DNA from 2 places in the Rhizobium sp. AG855 genome. Region 1 is predicted to be linked to the other one. Evidence: predicted binding sites of a transcription regulator. Region 1 holds the regulator's gene; the other holds the start of a gene.
What was found. Region 1 encodes PhoB, which activates phosphate uptake and scavenging genes when phosphate is short. Its sites were predicted from a motif close to TGTCATNNANCTGTCAT; they were not measured.
Positions count from the first base shown of each region.

Region 2: the regulator PhoB is predicted to act here: its motif matches at 2,624-2,640, upstream of DFO46_RS02710 (DUF465 domain-containing protein).

Region 1 covers NZ_RAQG01000003.1:3,184,418-3,192,213, forward strand. The annotation lists gene DFO46_RS15660 (GcrA family cell cycle regulator) at 1-190, shown strand, start outside; gene DFO46_RS15665 (DJ-1/PfpI family protein) at 349-1,524, opposite strand; gene DFO46_RS15670 (helix-turn-helix domain-containing protein) at 1,497-2,519, shown strand; gene phoB (phosphate regulon transcriptional regulator PhoB) at 2,597-3,280, opposite strand; gene phoU (phosphate signaling complex protein PhoU) at 3,309-4,022, opposite strand; gene pstB (phosphate ABC transporter ATP-binding protein PstB) at 4,069-4,830, opposite strand; gene pstA (phosphate ABC transporter permease PstA) at 4,890-6,245, opposite strand; gene pstC (phosphate ABC transporter permease subunit PstC) at 6,242-7,702, opposite strand; gene DFO46_RS15700 (substrate-binding domain-containing protein) at 7,771-7,796, opposite strand, start outside.
Region 2 covers NZ_RAQG01000003.1:564,664-572,459, reverse strand. The annotation lists gene DFO46_RS02730 (tetratricopeptide repeat protein) at 1-369, opposite strand, end outside; gene DFO46_RS02725 (thiamine phosphate synthase) at 378-1,025, opposite strand; gene DFO46_RS02720 (sulfite exporter TauE/SafE family protein) at 1,129-1,905, shown strand; gene DFO46_RS02715 (metalloregulator ArsR/SmtB family transcription factor) at 1,973-2,233, shown strand; gene DFO46_RS02710 (DUF465 domain-containing protein) at 2,388-2,564, opposite strand; gene DFO46_RS02705 (YdcH family protein) at 2,798-3,001, shown strand; gene purE (5-(carboxyamino)imidazole ribonucleotide mutase) at 3,019-3,519, shown strand; gene DFO46_RS02695 (5-(carboxyamino)imidazole ribonucleotide synthase) at 3,516-4,580, shown strand; gene ykgO (type B 50S ribosomal protein L36) at 4,758-4,883, shown strand; gene DFO46_RS02685 (hypothetical protein) at 4,998-5,705, shown strand; gene DFO46_RS02680 (YciI family protein) at 5,760-6,044, opposite strand; gene DFO46_RS02675 (aminotransferase class IV family protein) at 6,053-6,673, opposite strand; gene DFO46_RS02670 (aminodeoxychorismate synthase component I) at 6,658-7,796, opposite strand, start outside.

The DNA of each region.
Region 1 (7,796 bases):
CGTGCCGATCTCGCGCCGCCTGGCGCTGACGGAACTGACGGAACGCACCTGCAAGTGGCCGATCGGCGATCCGATGAAGGACGACTTCCATTTCTGCGGCTGCGAAATCAGCGACGCTTCGCCCTATTGCACCTATCACGCGAAGCTCGCCTACCAGCCGGTCAGCGAACGCCGCAAGGCCGCACGCTGATAGCAGACGCATCGAATACCGGACGGGCCCTTCGGGGCCCGTTTTCGTTTCGCCTTTGAGACATGAAGAAATCTGCCCAAGCTCATTCTCTGCTCAACGGACATGGTCTAAAGGCCTTTTGCCTTTGCAGAGAAGACGAACTTCGTTGGGTCGAGCCTTCATTTTTCGTATTCGAGTTGAAGTGCCACGACGTCCTTTGTTCGTTTTCCATAACGCTTCTCGATGTCGTCAAGCGCCTGGTCAAACTGCCCCAAAGCCGGTTCATCTAATATGGTAATGGCTGCCTCACCGGCGGGAGTTCGGTCCGAAATGAGATGAAGGCCGTAATGCGTACGAACCGAAGCGGCAGAGGAGGTCGCGACGACCTTCGAACGATAGGTTCTCGACCAGGCGTCGGATACAAGCGCAAGTGCGACCTCGTTGACACCGGGAAAGACTGCAACGTCCAGGGTTTGATGTCGCCAGAAGGCCAGATAGTTCCACATGATCAAGCCAATCCTGCCGCTTGTCACGTGGAAAGAGGCGCTATCGTGTTCGGGGCTCCATGCCAGCGGTCCGAGAGCCGTTACCCCGAAATGCGCAGCCGTCGCACTTGCGGTACGCTCATCGGCGATGCCTTCGACAAGTGCGAGGCTGGCCGGGAGGGAGGCCGTGACGCCGGTCGTCGTCATGACGTTCTGATCGACCACATATCGCTTGTTTTGCACCCAGACCGCTTTGGGATATCGAGCTGCGATTTTGTCCATCGCATACCAGTGCGTGGTGGCCTGTCGCCCATCGAGAATACCGGCCTTGGCAGCGACCCAGGCGCCTTCACATATCGACATGATGAAGGCCCGGCTTCTGTATTGCCGCGAAACCCATTCGACGATCGCTTCATTTTCGCTGTCATGCAGGGCGGGGATGACGACGATGTCGGCTCCTTGCCGGTAACGCCTGTCGAATTCCGCGATCGTCATGTCTGCCTCAATGGTGAGCGCCGGCATCAACGTCACAGGACCAGGTTTGCTGGAAACGATGATGACGTCGGCCACGTCAGCTTCCTTCAAGACACCATAGGGGACGATGAGGTCCGTCGTCTCCGTCCCGGCATTATCAGCCACGATTGCAACAAGAGGGCGCAGCCGCCCGGCTTTGGGTTGAGGCACTTCCACGCCAGAAACTTCTGGAGCGGATTGTGACGACAATGTCGCTCCCGCCAAGATGCAACTCAATGCGAGCGTCGCAAGGATAAGGCCTGGTCTGATCACAGTCATCTCCGGATTGCTTTCCAGACGCAGATTACCGGTGTGGAGGGCTGGCCAAAATGTCAAACATATCGCAATTTGAGCCAATGATGATGGGCGTCTCTTCACACCGGAAGATTGCGTTTATTGGCTATGATGGTGTCCAGGCACTGGATGTCGTCGGGCCGATGGAAGCGTTTGCGATTGCCAACCAGCATCTGACGGATGCCGGGCAATCCTACGAAATCATCCTCGCATCTCCCTTGGGCGGGCCGGTATCCTGCAGTGGCCTGACTGGCCTGAGTCTGGGGGGAGCGATCGCCTTGCGGGATCTCCCCTCCGACCTGGACACGATCATCGTTCCCGGAGGCAGCGAAGACGCGCTTCGCGATCTGATTTTCAACTCGGACCTGCTGCCTTGGCTGTCCACTCGGATCTCGGCAACCCGTCGTCTGGCCAGCGTCTGTACCGGAGCCTTTGTATTGGCCGCCGGCGGCTATCTTAATGGCAAGAGGGCGACCACTCATTGGGCTTCGGTCGCACTGCTCGAAAAACTCTGCCCACAGGCTGTCGTCGAACCAGATGCAATCTTCGTCGCGGATCCGCCCGTTTTCACATCAGCAGGCATCACCGCAGGCATCGACCTTTCGCTGTCGATGATCGAAGCCGATTTCGGCCACAAAGTTGCTCTGGCTGTGGCCCGTCAGATGGTTCTTTTCATGCGGCGCCCAGGAGGGCAGTCGCAGTTCAGCAGCAGCCTTGCCATCCAAAGCGACGTGGCGCCTCGCTTGCGATCGCTCCTCCACGATATCATCGGGAATCCGGTTGGCGACTTCTCGGGCCCGGCCCTCGCGGCGCGATGCGGAATGAGCGAACGCAGCTTTTCGCGCGCCTTCCGCAAGCAGACCGGAACGACGCCTGCGCAGTTCGTCGAAACCATCCGGATCGATCGAGCGAAGCTACTGCTGGAAAGCTCGGATTGGCCGCTTGCACGAATTGCAGAACGATCCGGTTTCGGCAGCTTGGATACGCTTCACAGGGTTTTCCAGAAGCGGTTGAGTATCACGCCCTCTTTTTACCGCGAACGTTTCGCAACGCGCTGATCAAACAGCACTTTATTCGCAAAGCCCTGATGTCTCAGCCGGTGGGAGCCCTCCGAACACATATCCTTCCGGGCAAATCATGCTTCCATGGAGTAGCCCGCGCCGCGAACGGTGCGGATGACATCCTGCATGTTGGAGAAGTTCAGAGCCTTGCGCAGACGCCCGACATGCACGTCGACGGTGCGTTCATCGACATAGATATCGTGGCCCCAGACGCCATCCAGCAGCTGCGAGCGAGAGAAGACGCGACCGGGCGATGTCATGAGGAACTCGAGAAGGCGGAACTCGGTCGGGCCGAGGCGAACTTCGCGGCTCTTGCGATGAACGCGATGGGTTTCGCGATCAAGCTCGATGTCGCCGCAACGCAGGACGCTCGACAGCACTTCGGGCTTTGCCCGTCGCAGCATCGCCTTGACACGGGCCATCAGTTCCGGCGTCGAGAACGGCTTGACGACATAGTCGTCCGCACCCGTCGCCAGACCGCGTACCCGCTCGCTTTCCTCGCCACGCGCCGTCAGCATGATGATCGGCAGGCGCTCGGTCTCCGGACGAACGCGCAGGCGCCGGCAGAGCTCGATGCCGGAAACGCCCGGGAGCATCCAGTCGAGGATCAGCAGGTCCGGCACCCGTTCCTGCAGACGGATCTCGGCCTCGTCGCCGCGCAAGATCGTCTCGACCTCGTATCCTTCCGACTCCAGATTGTAACGCAGGAGCACGCTCAGCGCCTCCTCGTCTTCGACGACGGCAATTTTCGGCTGCATCAAACCATTACCTCGCTGCGGCCACGGCTCATTCGTTGATCGCGCCGACGGAAGACGTCAGGTCTTCCTTCGGGCGTTCGCCTTCGGGAACCGCACCGGTGGTCATGTAATAGATCGTCTCGGCGATGTTCGTTGCGTGGTCGCCGATGCGCTCGATGTTCTTGGCGCAGAACAGAAGATGCGTGCAGCTGGTGATGTTGCGCGGATCTTCCATCATGTAGGTCAACAGTTCGCGGAACAGCGAGGTGTAGATCGCATCGATCTCCTCGTCGCGGTCACGGATCGACTTCGCCTTCTCGGCAGAGCGAGTCGTGTAGACGTCGAGCACTTCCTTGAGCTGGGCGAGTGCCAGGTCGGAGAGATGTTCGAGGCCACGGGCGAGCTTGCGCGGCACGCCCGTTGCCTGGATGGCAACGACACGCTTCGAATTGCTCTTGCCGAGATCGCCGACGCGCTCAAGGTCGGCGGCGATGCGAAGGGCACCGATGATTTCACGAAGATCCGATGCGACCGGCTGGCGCTTGGCGATGGTGACAACGGCCTTTTCGCCGATTTCCTTTTCCATCGCGTCCATGACGACGTCGTCGGAGATGACCTTCTGGGCGAGTGCTGCGTCGGAATTGACCAACGAACGTACGCTTTCAGCGACCATCTGCTCCGCAAGACCGCCCATCTCGGAGATGCGGCGCATCAGAAATTTCAGTTCCTCGTCGAAGGCCGAATAGATGTGTGAGGAAGCCATAGCCTAATCCTTGATGTTGAAGAGAGCCTGATGTGACCGAGAAAACTCAGCCGAAGCGGCCCATGATGTAGTCCTGCGTGCGCTGGTCGTCCGGGTTGGTGAACATCTTGTCGGTGTCGTTTTCTTCGACGAGCTCGCCCAGGTGGAACATGGCCGTGCGCTGGGAGACGCGGGCAGCCTGCTGCATCGAGTGCGTGACGATGACGATCGTGTAGTTCTCGCGCAGTTCGTGGATCAGTTCCTCGACCTTGGCGGTCGCGATCGGGTCGAGCGCCGAACAGGGCTCGTCCATCAGGATGACTTCCGGGCTGACGGCAACCGCACGTGCGATGCACAGGCGCTGCTGCTGACCACCGGACAGACCGGTGCCGGCGGCATCCAGGCGATCCTTGACTTCGTTCCAGAGGCCGGCCTTCTGCAGCGCGGTCGAGACGATCTCGTCGAGATCGGCCTTGTTCTTGGCCAGACCGTGGATACGCGGGCCGTAGGCGACGTTTTCGTAGATCGACTTCGGGAACGGGTTCGGCTTCTGGAAGACCATGCCGACCTTGGCGCGGAGCTGCACCGGGTCGACCTTGGTGTCGTAGATGTTCTCCGCATCGATCAGGATGTTGCCCTCGACGCGGCAGCTCGCGATCGTGTCGTTCATCCGGTTGATGCAGCGCAGGAAGGTCGACTTGCCACAGCCCGACGGGCCGATGAAGGCGGTCACAGAGCGCGGACGGATCTCGATGTTCACATCCCGCAGGGCCTGCTTCTCACCGTAGTAAACCTGCACGTCGCGTGCGGTGATCTTGGATTCAGTCATGATTGGCGCTTTCGTCGTCGTCATCTTTGTCGAGAGATTGTTCATCATCATACACCCCCTTACCAACGACGCTCAAAGCGGCGACGAAGAATGATTGCTACCAGGTTCATCAGGATCAGGAAGACCAGGAGGACGATGATGGCGCCGGAGGCGCGCTCCACGAAAGCCGGGTCACCGCGCTGGGTCCAGTTGTAGACCTGCACCGGCAGAGCCGAAGCGGGCTGGAAGAACCCGTCCGGCGGACCGGAGGGGAATTCCTTGACGAAGGCGACCATGCCGATCAGGAGCAGCGGTGCGGTTTCGCCGAGCGCACGGGCCAGGCCGATGATCGCGCCGGTCAGGATGCCCGGCATGGCGAGCGGCAGCACGTGGTGGAAGATCGACTGCATCTTCGAGGCCCCGACGCCGAGCGCGGCATCGCGGATCGAGGGCGGGACCGCCTTCAGCGCCGAACGGGTGGCGATGATGATCGTCGGCAGCGTCATCAGGGTCAGCACCAGGCCACCCACCACCGGTGCCGATTGCGGCAGGCCGATGAAGTTGATCAGCACGGCAAGACCCAGGATACCGAAGACGATGGAGGGAACGGCCGCCAGGTTGGCGATGTTCACTTCGATGAGGTCGGTAAACCAGTTCTGCGGCGCAAATTCCTCAAGATAGATCGAGGTGGCGACACCGATCGGCAGCGACAGGACCAGCACGATCAGCATCATATAGGCCGAGCCGATGACGGCGATGCCGAGGCCGGCCGCTTCCGGACGGGTGTCCGATGCATCGGGGGCGGTGAAGAAGGCCCAGTTGAACTTGGTCACCAGGATGCCGGCCTGCTTCAGCGTGTCGGCGAGCACGAGCTGCTCGGGCGAAACGTTGCGGTCGAGCTTGGCGCTCTCCATCGTCACGCGGCCCTTGTAGTAGCCGTCGATGCGGCCGGCGGCGAGCAGGTCGAAGGAGACCGTCTTGCCGATGACCGACGGATCGGCCAGCACGTAGTTGCGCAGGTTGGCCGGGCCATCCTTGGAGATCAGTTCACCAACCGTCTTGGGCGTCAGGCCTTCTGAGGCCAGCCCCTTGGCGGCGATTGCGTCACCTAGCGCCTTTTCGATCAGCGGTGTGTAGCCGAAGGTCGAGACCTTGGCGATGGCAGCGCGATCACCGGTGCCGGACGGATCGAGCTTGGCCGGATCGAGATAGACATCGATCGTGATATAGGTCTGCTGGAAGGACGACAGACCGTTCGACAAGATCGAGGCGAGCAGACCGACGAGCGCGATGATGCCGAATGCAACGGCAGCCTTGCCGATGAGGCGGAAGCGAGCTTCCGCCGCGTTGCGCTTGCGGGTGCGTTCGTCGAGGTTCAGGAGAGACTTGGGCTGCCCCTTTGCTGCGGGGGCTCCGAATGCGGTGAGGTCGGTCATTCGTACTGCTCCCGGTACTTACGGACAATGTAGAGGGCGATCACGTTCAGAAGGAGCGTGATGACGAAAAGGGTGAGGCCGAGCGCGAAGGCGACCAGGGTCTCTGGGCTTGCGAATTCGGTGTCGCCCGTCAGCTGGCTGACGATCTTGACGGTCACCGTCGTCATGGCCTCGAAGGGATTGAGATCGAGCTTGGCCGAGGCACCGGCCCCGAGCACGACGATCATGGTTTCCCCGATCGCGCGGCTGGCCGCCAGAAGCACGGCACCGACGATGCCCGGAAGGGCGGCCGGCAGAACGACCTGCTTGATCGTCTCCGACTGGGTGGAACCGAGCGCATAGGAACCGTCACGCAGCGCCTGGGGCACGGCATTGATGATGTCGTCCGACAGCGACGAGACGAAGGGGATGATCATCACGCCCATGACGAGACCGGCGGTCAGGACGGACGAAGACGAGCTTCCGAGGCCGAGCGGCTGGGCGAGCCAGTCGCGCAGGAAGGGACCGACCGTGACGAGCGCGAAAAGGCCGTAGACGATGGTCGGAATGCCGGCCAGCATTTCGATCGCCGGCTTGACGATGCTGCGGGTCTTCGGGCCTGCATATTCCGACAGGAAGACTGCGATCATCAGGCCGATCGGAACCGCGATAACCAGCGAGATCAGCGAGACGTAGAAGGTACCCCAGAGCAGCGGCAGGATGCCGAGGTCGGAGCCACCGCGGAACTGCGGGTTCCAGACCGTCGAGAAGAAGAAGTCCTGCGCCGGATAGATGGTGAAGAAGACATAGGTTTCGACAACCAGCGAGCCGACGATGCCGACCGTGGTCATGATCGCCACCAGCGAGGAGATCATCAGGATCGCCTTGACGAAGCTCTCGCTGATGTTGCGCGCCCGGAGCTCGGGGTCGATGCGGATGTAGGCAAGCGGCAGGGCACCGATGGCGAGCGCAAACACGGCGATGGTCATCAGAAGTTGGCTGAAGTCGATATCAGCACGATAAGCCTTGGCGGCCTCGAAGACTTCGGCTGGGACATCCGCGCCGAGCGCGATGCCGACACCGGCCAGGCGGCTGCGGATATTGTCGGCGTCCAGTGCCTTGATATCGACGTCGCTGCCAGCCTTCGCCTCGGTTTCACGCAGAACGGCAAGCCCGTCGCCGATGCGGCGGACATCCGCCATGACAAGGCTGTGGGCGCCACCTTCGGGAACCGACGCGTCCGTGATCATGCCGCTGATCCGGCCATCGATGATCGGATGCTGCACGGTCAGCCAGAGCATCAGCAGGATCAGCGCCGGCACGGCGGTGATCAGTGCGACCGTCTGGCCGTAGAAACCAGGAAGAGAATGCAGCTTCATGCCACGCTCTGCCGAGAGGGCCATTGCCCGCCGCCTGCCGAGGCCGTAGCCGATTGCCGCAAGGGCCAATACGCCCAGGATGATGATACTCACTTCCATTTTGCCCCGCCATGTCTCCTGGAAACGGAAACCGGCGGCACTTTGGTGCCGCCGGTCAAACTCGAGACTTAGTTCAGCGGCGCCATCGGCGTGC
Region 2 (7,796 bases), 2.6 Mb from region 1:
CGCTTCACCGGTGAAAGGCTTTTCCGGCGGCAGATCCGGCAGCGGAGCGCCCATGCGCAGATAGATGTTGATGCCTTGAAGCGCGTCGTCACCCTTGGCGCCGGCGGTCACCTTGCCACCTTTGACCGGTGGCGGGGCCGCGTTTTTGCCAGCACGGTCGAGCGTCGTTGCATCGCCAGTGGCGCTGTCGTCGCGCTTGCCGCGATCGATATCGCCCGCATCGGAAGGATTGGCAGGCAGAATGGCCGGCGCATTGCCGATCGCCACACCGTCCTCGCTCTCCTGCGCCATCACCGGCGTGCCCGCCGCAAGGCAGGCCCCGGTCAGTATGGCAAGAATCAGGCTGCGGGACGTGAAAGATTGGCGCATCCCGCGGTTCAATCCGCAAACCGTGGCGCTTTTTCGTCAAGCTCGGCATTCACCCGCGCAACGATCGCCGCAGCATTGGCCGGGTCTTCGAAGACAGCCTTGCCGAGGGCGACGAATTCCACGCCGGCTTCGGCAACGGCGACGGCAGACGACGGGTCAGCGCCGCCCATGACGATCGCCGGGATCTCGATCATCGCCGACCACCATTCGCCGAGCGCGACATTCTTCGAATGCGCTTCCGGCTTGATGTCGCCATCAAGCTTGCCAAAGAAGATATAGTCCGGCTGCGTCTCGCCGACCTCGAGCGCATGATGCCGATCCATGGCATTGCCACCGCCGACGATGAGCTTCGGCTGGTGTTTCTCCACGGCCTCGGCCAAGGCTTCGGCATTGCCGGTGATATGCAGGCCATCGGCCTTGACCCGACCGGCGACACGGCTGTTGTCGACGATGAGCGCCGCAGCCCCCGCCTCCTGGATCACAGGCACGAGCAATTCGGCATGTTTCTGGAACTCGCCGTCATCCAGCCCGTATTGCGGGATGATGACGGAGGCCACGTCTCCGCCGCGCAGCGCATTGGCCACCGTTTCGCAGCGCATAGCCGGATCGGCAATGTCAGGGACGATGAGGACGAGGCGGCAGCGGTCTTCGGTCATGCGGCTATATCCGTTTGCGGGACATTTCCACGACAGCGGAATTCGTCCTCGTTTTATCTCGATAAATCCGATAGACCGCTCTTCCGAAAGGATCAACCGATCAATGCTGACAGACCCGAACTTCTATGCCGTCGCCATTCCCGCTGTCGCCCTGGTTGGCCTGTCCAAAGGAGGGCTTGGAGGTGCTTTCGCCCTGATCGGGGTTCCCCTGCTGGCGATCGCCGTGCCGCCCATGCAAGCCGCGGCGATCTTCTTGCCGATCCTCCTGGTGATGGACGCGGTCGCGCTCTGGGCCTGGCGCCGCCACAACAACCGGGCAACGCTCTTCGTCATGCTGCCGGGCGCCATCATCGGCATCATTCTCGGCTGGGCGACGTCGACGCTGGTCTCGCCGAATGCCATGCGCCTCGTTCTGGGCGGCATCTCGCTGATCTTCGCGCTCCGCTATTTCATCGAAAGTTATGCCAGCCGGGATGGCGTCGAAAAGCCGGCGGCACCGGAACGTCCCGTTGCGGGCTCCTTCTGGGGCGCGCTCGCCGGTTATTCCAGCTTCGTCGCCCATGCCGGCGGCCCGCCCTTCCAGGTCTACACCCTGCCGCTGAAGCTCGATCCGAAGACCTATACCGGCATGTCGACCCGCTTCTTCGCCATCCTCAACGCCATCAAGGTCATCCCCTATTTCGCTCTCGGCGAACTCGACAGCACCAATCTGACCTTGTCGGCCATGCTGCTCCCAGTGGCGCTCGTCTCCACGCTGATCGGCGCCAAGGTGGTGCACTACATGAAGCCGAAGATCTTCTATCCCCTGATGTATGGCATGGTCCTGATCGCCGGCGCGAAACTCTTCTACGACGGCAGCACAGGCCTCATGGGCCTGTAGTCTCCTTCCCTTGCTGCACCGCACATCGGCGCTTGCCGGATGCCGGCCTTTGACATAACGTTCGCCCATGACGAACGCGGATCCTTTCACGGCGATCGCAGACCCGAACCGGCGGCATATCCTCGAGGATCTGCGCCGGGGCGCGAAAACCGTGAACGATCTGGCAAGCCGCCTACCGATCAGCCGTCCCGCCGTCTCCCAGCACCTGAAGGCCCTGCTCGATGCCGGGCTTGTCGAGGTGACCGCCGAGGGAACCCGCCGCTTCTACAGCGTGAGAAAGCCGGGCTTCGACCGCATGAACATCTGGCTCGACCAGTTCTGGTCCTGACCACGCCTCCTTTTCCCTGAATTCCAGGCAAAGAAAAGCCCCGAAGTCCTTGGGAACTCCGGGGCGGGGGAATGGTAGGGCTGCTTCATGAATACATCGGGATCTCTGGGAGGCCGCAGGGGCAATTGGATCCCGGCGCAGCCGGCATGGAAGGTTAGTGGCGGGTGGACGCCCTCAGGCGCTCCATTTCATCTTTGAGGCGCAGTTTCAGACGCTTCAGTTCGGCGATCTGCCGGTCGTCGACGGAGGGGGATGCCAGCGCGTCATGGAGCTGGTCTTCCAGTGCACCATGCTTCTTCTGCAGCGAGTCAAGATGAGCCTGTATGGTCATTTGATACGTCCTTCCTTGTCGCCTACCTCCAGCCCTCATCCGCTGGAGTTTCAGGCTTTACGAAAGTAATGTGACACGAGAAATGCGGTTTGTCGAAGGCGATTTCGTGATTTCGACCCCTGAAAATGAGGGACAAGGATAACTTCCCGTTACCGGTATTTGATGATAGGAGCTTGCGCGAATCCAACGGCCATCCTTAAACGGTGAGCCACAGGGCGAAGATGGGGAACAAGATGGCCGATCAGGAACAGGCTGACATCCGGCTCTCGCTGGCGCGGCTTCGCCAGGAGCACGAGGACTACGACGCGGCAATCAATGCGATGATCGCGACCGGCTGTGAAGCCCTCAGAATCCAGCGGATGAAGAAGAAGAAACTGGCACTCAAGGACCGGATCACCGCGCTCGAGGACCAGATCATTCCCGACATCATTGCCTGAGCCAGAAGGACGTGAGCATGACAGCTGACTGCCCGCCCGTCGCCATCATCATGGGAAGCCAGTCCGACTGGGAAACCATGAAAAACGCCGCAGACACGCTCGATGCGCTCGGTGTTTCCTACGAGGCGCGCATCGTTTCGGCACATCGCACGCCCGACCGGATGTATGCCTTTGCCAAGGGCGCACGCGATGAAGGCTTCCAGGTGATCATCGCCGGCGCCGGCGGTGCGGCCCATCTTCCTGGGATGGTGGCCTCGCTGTCGCCCCTGCCGGTCTTCGGCGTGCCGGTCCAGTCGAAATCCATGTCCGGCCTCGACAGCCTCTATTCCATCGTCCAGATGCCGGCCGGCATTCCGGTCGGCACACTCGCCATCGGCCGTGCCGGCGCGGTCAATGCCGCCCTGCTTGCGGCGCGCGTTCTCGCCCTGCATGACGAAGAACTCACCGACCGCCTCGATGACTGGATCGCCCGACAGGCGGCAGCGGTTGCCGAATACCCCATGGACGAGACCCCATGACTGTTCGCACGATCGGCATCATCGGCGGCGGCCAGCTCGGCCGCATGCTGGCCATGGCGGCCGCCCGCCTCAACTTCCGCACGGTGATCCTCGAGCCGCAGGCGGACAGCCCGGCAGCGCAGGTCGCCAACCGGCAGGTCACCGCAGCTTATGACGATCCGGCAGCGCTTGGTGAACTGGCTTCCCTCTGCGACGTCGTCACCTATGAATTCGAAAACGTCCCCGTCTCGGCCGCCGAACATCTGGCACGAAGCGTCCCGGTCTATCCGCCGCCCAAGGCGCTGGAAGTCGCTCAGGACCGCCTGACGGAAAAACGCTTCCTCAATGCCTCAGGCATCGAGACCGCGCGCTTCCATGCCGTCAATAGCCAGGCAGAACTGGAGGCAGCCCTTGCCGATTTCGGCGGCGAAGGCGTGTTGAAGACCTGCCGGCTCGGTTACGACGGCAAGGGCCAGAAGGTCTTCCGCAAGGGTGACGCAGCCGACGGCGCCTATGCGGCCCTCGGCTCGGTGCCGCTGATCCTCGAAAGCTTCGTGCCTTTCGTGCGCGAAATCTCGATCATCGCCGCCCGCAGTCTCGACGGCCAGGTGCGTTGTTACGACCCGACGGAAAACGTCCATCGGAACGGCATCCTGCACACCTCGACCCAGCCCGCCGCGATCACGCCGGAAACGGCGACAGCCGCCCGGGAAGCAGCGACCAAGCTGCTGGATGGCCTGGCTTACGTCGGCGTCGTCGGCATGGAGTTCTTCGTGCTCGAAGACGGACAGCTGATCGCCAACGAGATCGCGCCGCGCGTCCACAATTCCGGCCACTGGACGGAGGCTGCCTGCATCGTCTCGCAGTTCGAACAGCACATCCGCGCCGTCGCCGGCCTCACGCTTGGCGACCCCGTCCGGCATTCCGATTGCGTGATGACGAATCTGATCGGCGACGACATCGATTCTGTCCCCGGCTGGCTCGCCAGGCCGAACGTGCTCGTCCATCTCTATGGAAAGACGGAAGCCCGTCCTGGCAGAAAGATGGGCCATGTGACGGAAATCCTGCCTTTCCGCGACTGATAAGCCGGGTTTTTTAGCCTTTTCGGCGGGGCAAATGCCGCCGGACCGGTTGACAGGCAGGCCTCCCTCGGGCTAATTGCCGCCAACTCTTCAAGGGCGCGCCCGGCGGCGCGCTTTTGATTGTTTCAGACAGTGGGTGAATGACACATTCCCCGACAATCGTTGTGGACCAGAAAAATGAAGATCAAGAACTCGCTGAAAGCGCTTAAGGCCCGTCATCGCGACAACCGTCTGGTTCGCCGCAAGGGTCGCGTCTACATCATCAACAAGGCAAACCCGCGCTTCAAGGCCCGCCAGGGCTGAGGTCTCCCGGATCCGCAAGGGTCCGGTTGCCATGCAGGTTACCCGCCATCAAATGGCGTGTTGATATCGCAGATTTGAATTTGAAAGACGGCGCTGAGGGATTACCTTCCCTGTATGCGCCGTTTTTCTTTGCGACTCGCCCAGAGCCTCCTGTTCCTGTCTGCTGTGGTCGTCTCGGGCCATGCGGCGGCACAGGCGCCAGACCAGCCCATTCCGCAGCAGCCAATGCCGCAGCAGCCGATGCCGGGCCCGCCGGCGCTGGAGCAGCCGACGCCCCCTGCCGCGACCGTCCCGCCGCCGGCACAGTCTGCCATCGAACAGGTCCCGCTCGCCGCACCGCAGCCCGAAAGCATCGACGAGATGCTGGCCCGGCTGAAGCGCGAGCGCAATCCGGACGCCGCCCGCGTCATTGCCAACGCCGCCATGGCAGCCTGGAGCGAATCGAAAAGCCCGACCGTCGATCTTCTGATGCAATGGTCCGCCAAGGCCGCCGCCGAGAAGCGCAATGCCGCAGCACTCGATTTCGTCGACCAGGCGATTACCCTCAAGCCCGATTTCGTCGGCGCCTGGAACCAGCGCGCCACGCTGCATTTCACCATGGGCAATTACAAGAAGTCGGTCTCAGACATCGAGAAGGTGCTGGAACTCGAGCCCCGCCATTTTGGCGCGATCGCCGGCCTCGCCGGGATCCTGACCGAACGCGGAAGCAAGGAAGGCGCCCTGCACGCCTGGGAACGGTATCTCGAGGTCTATCCGGCCGACCATGAAGCCCAGGAGATTGTCTCGAAGCTGTCGGAAGAACTCGCCGGCCAGCGCACCTGATTCACGCGTATTGCACGGCAAGGCGGGAACGCCAGCGCGGCCTGGCGCCTGCCGTCAGTCCTTCATCAGGGCCAAGCCCTCTGCCGTCCGCGTCACCGTGATCTCCGTGACGTCATACACTGCGACACCCTCGACCGTGAAAGGATCGGCCGCGACATAGGCGTCGATTTCCGCACGGTCGCCCTTGGCGAGCACAACGCCGCCGGTCCGCGGGTTCTTCCGGCCTGACGCCAGGAACATGCCGCGCTCATAGCCGGCATTGACCCAGTCCATATGCGCCGCCATGAAACGGTCCGCCTCCTCGATCGGCTTCACATAGGTCAGGGAGAGGATGAACATGGATGGTCCTATTCGATGAGTTCAGCGCGGATCAGTCCGCGCAGGGAGTTGCCGACAAAGAGCTTGCGATGGCTGAGGTCGGATAGCTTCAACACCTCGCCACGGGCCCTGCGCTCGCGGATCAGTTCGGCCCGAAGTACGCCGGGCAGCAGACCGCTGGTCAGCGGCGGGGTCAGCAGCGTGCCATCGGCAGCCTCGGCGAAGATGTTGGTGATCGTGCCCTCGCAGACTTCGTCGCGCTCGTTGAGCAGGATCACCTCATCCGCCTCGTCCTTGGTGAACTCCGCGCGGGCCGCCTCATAAGGCTCACGGCGGGTCGTCTTGTGACGAAAGAGGCTGTCCTCCGATTGCAGCCGCGTCTTCGCAACCTTCACCCGCCAGACCGCCTCTTCGGCTTCGGCAATGTAAGGGCTCGTGGTGATCTCGATCTTCCCGCGAAAGCTCATCACCAGGCGCACGCGCAGCGGCGTGTCGCCGGAGACTTCCTTCTCCAGTTTGCCACGCGCATCCTGCGGCTGGCGAAAACCGAGCGCGTCGGCAGACCGTGCAAGCCGGCGCAGATGCTGGTCGAGCCTGAGGAAGCCCGCATCCGGCTGCCACCGCATCGTCTCGATCAGCGAGAAATCCATTGATCCCCCAGGGCAAAACGGGCCTTCAAGAGGCATTCCTGATACTCGGCCTCTGCCTTCGAATCGAAGACGATGCCGCCGCCGACATTGAAGACTGCCCGACCGCCCTTGAAAAGGGAGAGGGTGCGAATGGCCACGGAAAAACGCATCGGTCCTTGCGGATCGCACCATCCGATCGCGCCGCAATAGACGTCGCGGGGACCGGCCTCCAGTTCATGCAGAATGCGCATCGCCCACATCTTCGGCGCACCCGTCACCGAGCCGCAGGGGAAGAGGGCGGCGATGATCTCGGGCAGCCCGACGTCGGGCAACAGCTTTGCACGGACATGGCTCACCATCTGGTGCACGGTCGGATAGGTCTCGATCACAAAAAGCTTCGGAACCGACAAGGTGCCGACTTCGGAGATCACCGAGACGTCGTTGCGCAGGAGATCAACGATCATCCGGTTTTCGGCCTGGGTCTTCTCATCGTCCAGCATGGCCGCGATGATCGCCGCGTCCTCCTCGGGCGTTGCGCCGCGCGCCGCCGTGCCCTTCATCGGCCGGGTCTCGATGAAGCCGTCTTCATCGACGGAAAAGAACAGTTCCGGCGAGCGGGAGAGAATGACGGGATCACCGAAATCGATGAGGGCGCCATAATGCACCGGCTGGCGCCCGACCAGCGACCAGAAGGCGGCACGCGGATCGCCCGACCAGCGGGCTTCCACGGGCATGGTCAGGTTGGCTTGGTAACAGTCCCCCTTGCGCAGGTGCTCATGCAGGCGCTCGAAACGGGTGCGATAGGCATCAAAGTCCCAACCGGCGCGCGGCTCGCTGAGAAAGGGCGCATTCGGAATGTTGGATGGCGGCTGCGCCAGAGGGTGATCGGCCGGGGCCGGACCGTCGAATATGCCGATCGCGATGAGCGGTGTATCCCGCCCCTCGACGATGAGCGGCGCAAGCTTCTCCTCGAAGGCGAAACCGGCTTCGTAGGAAAGATATCCCGCCAGCCATTTCCCGGCCCGCCGGGCGCGCTCCAATCTTTCGATTGTCGGCTTGATCTCGTCCGCCCTGCGCACGACGACGAGGTCCTGCGGATCTGCGAACAGCAGGCTCCGGCCTGTCTTGTCGTCACGAAAAAGGG